DNA from 2 places in the Allobosea sp. LjRoot237 genome. Region 1 is predicted to be linked to the other one. Evidence: riboswitches for the same ligand, from Rfam matches in the RefSeq annotation. Region 1 holds a riboswitch; the other holds the start of a gene.
The links. A riboswitch is a leader RNA that binds a small molecule or an ion and turns the genes downstream of it on or off. The one in region 1 is predicted to bind cobalamin.

Region 2: it holds a riboswitch for cobalamin, as region 1 does, so the genes downstream of both, ACSQ24_RS24195 (CbtB domain-containing protein) here and ACSQ24_RS27935 (ABC transporter substrate-binding protein) in region 1, are expected to answer to the same signal.

What each region holds. Positions count from the first base shown of each region.
Region 1 covers NZ_CAXUQP020000002.1:71,857-75,056, reverse strand. The annotation lists gene ACSQ24_RS27945 (M81 family metallopeptidase) at 1-203, shown strand, start outside; gene ACSQ24_RS27940 (mandelate racemase/muconate lactonizing enzyme family protein) at 215-1,393, shown strand; cobalamin riboswitch at 1,423-1,732, shown strand; gene ACSQ24_RS27935 (ABC transporter substrate-binding protein) at 1,956-2,972, shown strand; gene ACSQ24_RS27930 (FecCD family ABC transporter permease) at 2,969-3,200, shown strand, end outside.
Region 2 covers NZ_CAXUQP020000001.1:4,977,892-4,981,091, forward strand. The annotation lists gene cbiB (adenosylcobinamide-phosphate synthase CbiB) at 1-280, shown strand, start outside; gene cobO (cob(I)yrinic acid a,c-diamide adenosyltransferase) at 412-1,023, opposite strand; gene cobU (bifunctional adenosylcobinamide kinase/adenosylcobinamide-phosphate guanylyltransferase) at 1,036-1,548, opposite strand; cobalamin riboswitch at 1,670-1,849, shown strand; gene ACSQ24_RS24195 (CbtB domain-containing protein) at 1,888-2,061, shown strand; gene ACSQ24_RS24200 (CbtA family protein) at 2,072-2,827, shown strand; gene ACSQ24_RS24205 (DUF1636 family protein) at 2,876-3,200, shown strand, end outside.

The sequences.
Region 1 (3,200 bases):
ATTTCGACCTGATCGTGGTGAAGTCGCCGCACACCGAATTCCACATGTTCGACCAGTGGTGCGCGCGCAATTTCAACGTCGACGCGCCCGGTGCGACCTCGGCGAACCTCCGGAGTCTCGGGCACCGCATCTGCGCCCGTCCCGTCTATCCGCTCGACGACAACGTCACCTTCGCGCCGCGCGCGACGATCTACGAACTGTGAGGACCAGGCCCGTGCCCAGGATCGAGGCTGTCGACTTCTTCTACCTCGCCATGCCCGTCGTCACCGACGAGGCCGATGGCAGCCAGGACGCGCTCTTGGTGCGGGTCGCCGCCGGCGGCCATGTCGGCTGGGGCGAATGCGAGGCGGCGCCGCTGCCGTCGATCGCCGCTTTTATCTGCCCGATGTCGCACGGGGTCTGCCGGCCCGTCGCCGATTCCGTCCTTGGCCAGAGGCTGGAGGGCCCCGAGGACATCGCCCGTATTGCTGCCGCGGTCGCCTACAACTCGATGGACCTGCTGCAGGCGCCGCATACCTTCTCCGGCGTCGAGATGGCATTGTGGGACATTCTCGGCAAATTGCGTTCCGAGCCGGTCTGGCGCCTGCTCGGCTATCGCCAGAGCCATCCCAAGACGCCCTATGCCTCGGTGCTGTTCGGCGACACGGCGCAGGAGACGCTCGAGCGCGCCCGCGATGCCAGGAAGCGGAGTTTCCGCGCCGCCAAGTTCGGCTGGGGGCCGATCGGCCGCGGCAGCGTCGAGGCCGATGCCGAGCATTTTGTCGCGGCGCGGGAGGGGCTGGGAGCGGACGGGATCCTGCTGGTCGATACCGGCCAGATCTTCATCGAGGATGTCGAACGCGCGGCCGCCCGCTTGCCGGCAATGGAAAAGGCTGAGGTCCTCTGGTTCGAGGAACCCTTTCACGCCAGCGCGCTCGACGCCTATGGCGCACTCGCCAGGCGCAGCCCAAAAGTACGTCTGGCTGGCGGCGAGGGCGCCCACAATGAATCGATGGCCAAGCAGCTGATCGACTATGGCGGCATCGGCTATGTCCAGATCGATTGCGGCCGGATCGGCGGAATCGGTCCCTCGAAGGCGGTGGCCGATTATGCGGTGGTGAAGGGCGTGACTTTCGTCAATCACACCTTCACCTCGCATCTCGCCCTCTCGGCCTCGCTGCAACCCTATGCCGGCCTCGTCGATCACGAGATCTGCGAATATCCGGTGATGCCGAAGCCGCTCGCCACGGCGATCTCCGCCAATCATCTGGAGCGCGACGCTCACGGGCAGGTCGCGGCGCCGGATGCGCCGGGCCTCGGCATCGAGGTCGCGACGACAGCGCTGAAAAGCTACCTTCAGGAGGTCGAGATCTCGGTCCAAGGCAAGCGGCTCTATAGCACGCCTAGCCTCTGAACGGTGCTTGACGATGTAGCGCCGCCTTATAGGGTGGGCGCGATCGAGGTTCTCCGGGTTGCTTCCGGAGCTAAGAGGGAATTCGGTGAGGCGCTGGGCATCGGACCGAAAAGTGGAATCCACTTTTCGGGTGAATCCGATGCCTCGACAAAGAGATAGATCGCCATTCTGCGTCCGATAGGACACATGGCGATCTGTGGCCAAAGCCGAGGCTGCCCCCGCAACTGTAAGCGGCGAGCCCTCCGTCCATCGTCCACTGGCGCCTAGCGCGCCGGGAAGGCCGGGCGGAGTCAGCGTCGACCCGCGAGCCAGGAGACCTGCCCCGATCGTTGAAGACGTCTTTCGGGCGGGGTGTCCCGGAGGTGTGCATCGGTGGCGGTCGTCCGAGACCGCCATCTGTCCACATCCCCTGCGCAGCTCCCATCCGTCATCTCGGGGAGCGATGAAGCCCATGTTCATGACGACCGCCATGCGCGCGACCGCGCAGAGCTTGACGGCTGCGTGCAGCCAATCCTATCAGGGATGCAACATTGTTACATCTAAGGTTGCTCCTGTGCCGACCATTCGCTGTCTTCGATTGCCGGCCGCGGCACTCCTCGGCACCCTACTTGTGGGCGCAGCCTCTGCCGCGCCGACGCAGTATCCGCTGACGCTGGAGAACTGTCGCGAGAGCGTGACCTTCGCCGCGCCGCCCAAGCGCGTCGTCGCGATCGGCCAGACGCAGGCGGAGATTCTCTACGCGCTCGGTCTCGGCGACCGTGTCGTCGGCACCGCAGTCTGGTTCTCGCCCGTCGCCAAGCCCTATGAGGCGGTCAACGCCAAGGTGAAGCGTCTCGCCGACAATGATCCGAGCTTCGAGGCGGTGCTGGCGCAGGAGCCCGATCTCGTCACTGCGATGTTCGAGTGGCATGTCGGACCCAACGGCATCGTCGGCAAGCGCGACCAGTTCGCCAAGGTGAAGGTGCCGACCTATGTCTCGCCGACCGATTGTGTCGGCAAGGACAATTCCGGCGCCGGCGACGGTGTGCGGACGCAGATGTTCACGATGGAGCTGGTCTATCGCAACATCCGCGAGTTCGGGCAGATCTTCGACGTTGCCGATCGGGCCGATAAACTCGTGGCCGAGCTCAAGGCGCGCGAGGAGAAGGCGGTCCAGGCGGTGGCGAACGTCAAGGCCAAGGACGTGCCGGTCGTGGTCTGGTTCTCCAGCAAGGACATCAAGGGCGACGGCTTCATGGCCGGCAAGAACGGCGTGCCCGCCTATATCCTGTCGAAGCTCGGCGCCCGCAACATCATCAGCACCAATGAGGAATGGCCGCTGGTCGGCTGGGAGAGCATCGCCGCCGCCAACCCCGCTGTAATCGTCACGGTGAAGATGGAGCGCCGCCGCTTTCCGGCTGACGATATCGAGAAGAAGCTCGACTTCCTGAAGACCGATCCCGTCGCCAGCAAGCTCGATGCGGTGAAGAACAGCCGCGTCGTCATTATGGATGTCGGTGCGACCCGCGCCGGTCTCGACACGGTCGATGGCATCGAGACACTCGCCAAGGCAATCGCCGGCTTCGGCCTTTCTCCTTGAGCCACGCCGTCTACGGCCCCAACTGGCCGGCGCGAATCGCCATCGCGCTGGCGTCCCTGCTGGCGCTCACCGTCTCGGTGGCGCTGGCGGTGACGATCGGCGAGATGCGCATCCCGCTGGAGACGGCGCTGCGGGCGCTCGGCAACGGGCTGTTCGACCTCGATTTCCCGGTCAGCGCGATCCAGCAGGGCGTGATCTTCGATTATCGCCTGAGCCGGGCGCTGATGG
Region 2 (3,200 bases), on a different contig from region 1:
TGCCGGCGCGGCCTGGCGCGCTGTGCGTCGCGACGCCGGGCACCACCGATCGCCCAATGCCGGCTGGCCGGAGGCGGCGATGGCCGGAGCGCTCGGGCTGCGATTGGCTGGACCACGCGTCTATGGCGCTGTCAGGGTCGACGATGGCTGGATGGGCGATGGCCGCGCCGAGGCGACGGCCGCGGATATCAGGCGGGCGCTGCGCCTCTACCGGCAAGCCTGCCTGCTGCTCTGGGGACTTGCAGGTATCGGGACGATTTTTGCCCTGACGATGCCCTGAGGACTGTCGTCCCGGGCGATCGGAGGGAGACCCGGGACCCATTCCGGAACCTCTTTCGGGAAGGCTCCGGAATGGATCCCGGATCTCCGCTTCGCTCCGTCCGGGATGACCCGGGTTATCTGGAATCAGCTTCAGAACTCGATCCCCTCCTGCGCCTTCACGCCGGCGGCAAAGTGGTGCTTGATCAAGGTCATCTCGGTGACGAGGTCGGCCGCTTCGATGAGTTCCGGCTTGGCGTTACGGCCGGTGACGACGATGTGCAGGTCGGTCCGGCGCCCCTGCAGCACCGCGACCACGTCTGCGAGTGGCAGGTAGTCGTAGCGGAGCGCGATGTTGAGCTCGTCGAGCACCAGCAGCCGGATGCTGTCATCGGACATCAGCTCCTTCGCTTTCTCGAAAGCGCGAGTCGCGGCGACGATGTCGCGGGCCTTGTCCTGCGTCTCCCAGGTGAAGCCCTCGCCCATCGAATGCCAGGAAACCTGGTCGCCGAAGGCATCCAGCGCCTTGCGCTCGCCGGTCGACCAGGCGCCCTTGATGAACTGCACGACACCGATGCGCCAGCCATGGCCGAGCGCGCGCAGGATCAGTCCGAAGGCGGCTGTCGACTTGCCTTTGCCGGGGCCGGTGTTGACGATCAGCAGGCCCTTTTCGCGCGTCTTGCTGGCGACCTCGGCATCCTGCACCGCCTTGCGCTTGGCCATCTTCGCCTTGTGGCGGGCAGCGTCCTCAGCCTCGTCCGTCATCATGTCGCTCTTCTACTTCACCTGCGTCGGCAATCCGGCGACCATGAAGACCACGCGTCCGGCCTGCGCCGCAAGGCGCTGATGCAGGCGGCCGGCTTCGTCGCGGAAGCGCCGGGCAAGCGCATTGTCCGGCACGATGCCGAGGCCGACCTCGTTCGAGACCAGCACGACCGGTGCCGTCGCCTCGCGGCAGGCTGCGACGAGCTCGCCGGTCGCGATCGCGATATCGCGCTCGGCGAGCAAGAGATTGGTCAGCCAGAGCGTCAGGCAATCGACCAGGATGGGTTGCCCCGCCCGGGCATTGCGGATCGCCTCGGGCAGGGCGACCGGAGCGTCGACCGTTTGCCAATCGCGGGAACGGCGGGCGCGGTGCTCGGCGATGCGGGCACGCATCTCGTCGTCATAAGCCTGAGCCGTAGCGATATAGGTCCAGGGGCCTGGCAGCGCCTCGATCAGCGCCTCGGCATGGCGGCTCTTGCCGGAACGGGCGCCGCCGAGGACGAGGGTGAGCGGGGGGAGGGTCATGGCGCAGTCTCCGCGTCATGCTCAGGCTCGACCCGAGCATCTCTTTCAGGAGATTCTCGGCCCTCCGCTTCGATCCGGCCGAGAATGACGTGACTGCATTGCACAGTGCCTGCCCGATGGCTAATGATCATCCCTGACGGTGCCTCGGTGACGAGGTGAAAAGGGAACGCGGTGCGATGCCGCGGCTGCCCCCGCAACTGTAAGCGGCGCGTCCTGCGCCATCGGCCACTGGGTTTCCCGGGAAGGCGGAGCAGGACACCAAGCCGTGAGCCAGGAGACCTGCCGTCGTTCGATGTCGTCCAACAGGCTGCCGGTGGGGTGGCCAGGAAGTGAACCAAGATGAATACGGCTACCGTCACCAGCCAGGCCAGCGTCTCCGAACGGGCGAAAGCCGTTGCCGCCGCGCTGATCCTCGGCTTCGTGCTGATCTACACCGTCGGCTTCGCCGCCTCGTCCAACGTCCACAACGCGGCGCACGACACGCGTCACGGCCTCGCCTTCCCCTGCCATTGAGGGGAAGCACATGGTCACGCGTGTTCTCACGGTCAGCATCCTGGCCGGGCTCTTGGCTGGGCTGCTGATCTCGGCACTCCAGCACGTCACCACCACCCCGCTGATCCTCAAGGCCGAGACCTATGAGGCGGCGCTGCGCATGCAAGGCGCACCGATGCAGGCCGCCTTCACCGGCGACGCCCGCATCATTCTCGCCCATAACGACCCGAAAGCCGGGGCGGAACACACTGGCGAGCACGAATGGAAGCCGCAGGACGGCCTGCAGCGCACCGCCTTCACCAGCCTGGTGACGATCGCCACCGCGATCGGCTTCGCTGCGCTGCTGCTCGCCGGGATGATCGCCGCGAACGAACAGATCGATCAGCGCCGGGCGCTCGCCTGGGCGATATGCGGTTTCCTCGCCTTCGGGCTCGCTCCGGCGATGGGGCTGGCGCCTGAGCTACCGGGCTCCGCCGCAGCCGAGCTGCAGCAACGCCAGCTCTGGTGGCTGCTGACGGCCGTGGTCACTGCCGGCGCGCTCTTCGTGTTCCTGCGGGTCGAAGCCTCCTGGGCCCGGGCGCTCGCCGTGCTGGCACTGCTGCTGCCGCATCTGATCGGCGCGCCGCACCCGGCCGCGCCGGAGAGCAAGGTACCGGCCGAGATCGCCGCGCATTTCGCCGCGCTCTCGCTCGCCATCCAGGCCGCGCTCTGGCTCGCCACCGGCTTTGCCGTCGGTGTGCTCTGGCCGTGGCTTTCGCGCCGTAGCGCCGCAGCTGCGGTGGCCTGACGCCTCGCGCGGCCGGTTGTGGCCGCGCCAATCCAAGGAGGCGTTTCGATGCTCGAAGGCGATCTCGCCCTCGCGACGGAAGCTCGGCAAGAGCCGGGCTGCACCATCCATGTCTGCACCGTCTGCCGGCGCCAGCGCGAGGACCTGCCGGAGGGTTACGACCAGCCCGGCATCGGCCTCGCGACGGCGCTCTCCGAGCGCATGGCCGGCAGCGGCATCGCCGTCATCCCGGTCGAGTGCCTCGCCGTCTGCAAGCGGCCCTGCACCATCGCGCTCGCGGCCGACGGCAAATGGACCTATCTGATCGGTGATCTCGACGCCGGTCTTCATCTCGACGAGATCGTCGGCGCGGCGGAGAGCTTTGCCGCCAGCG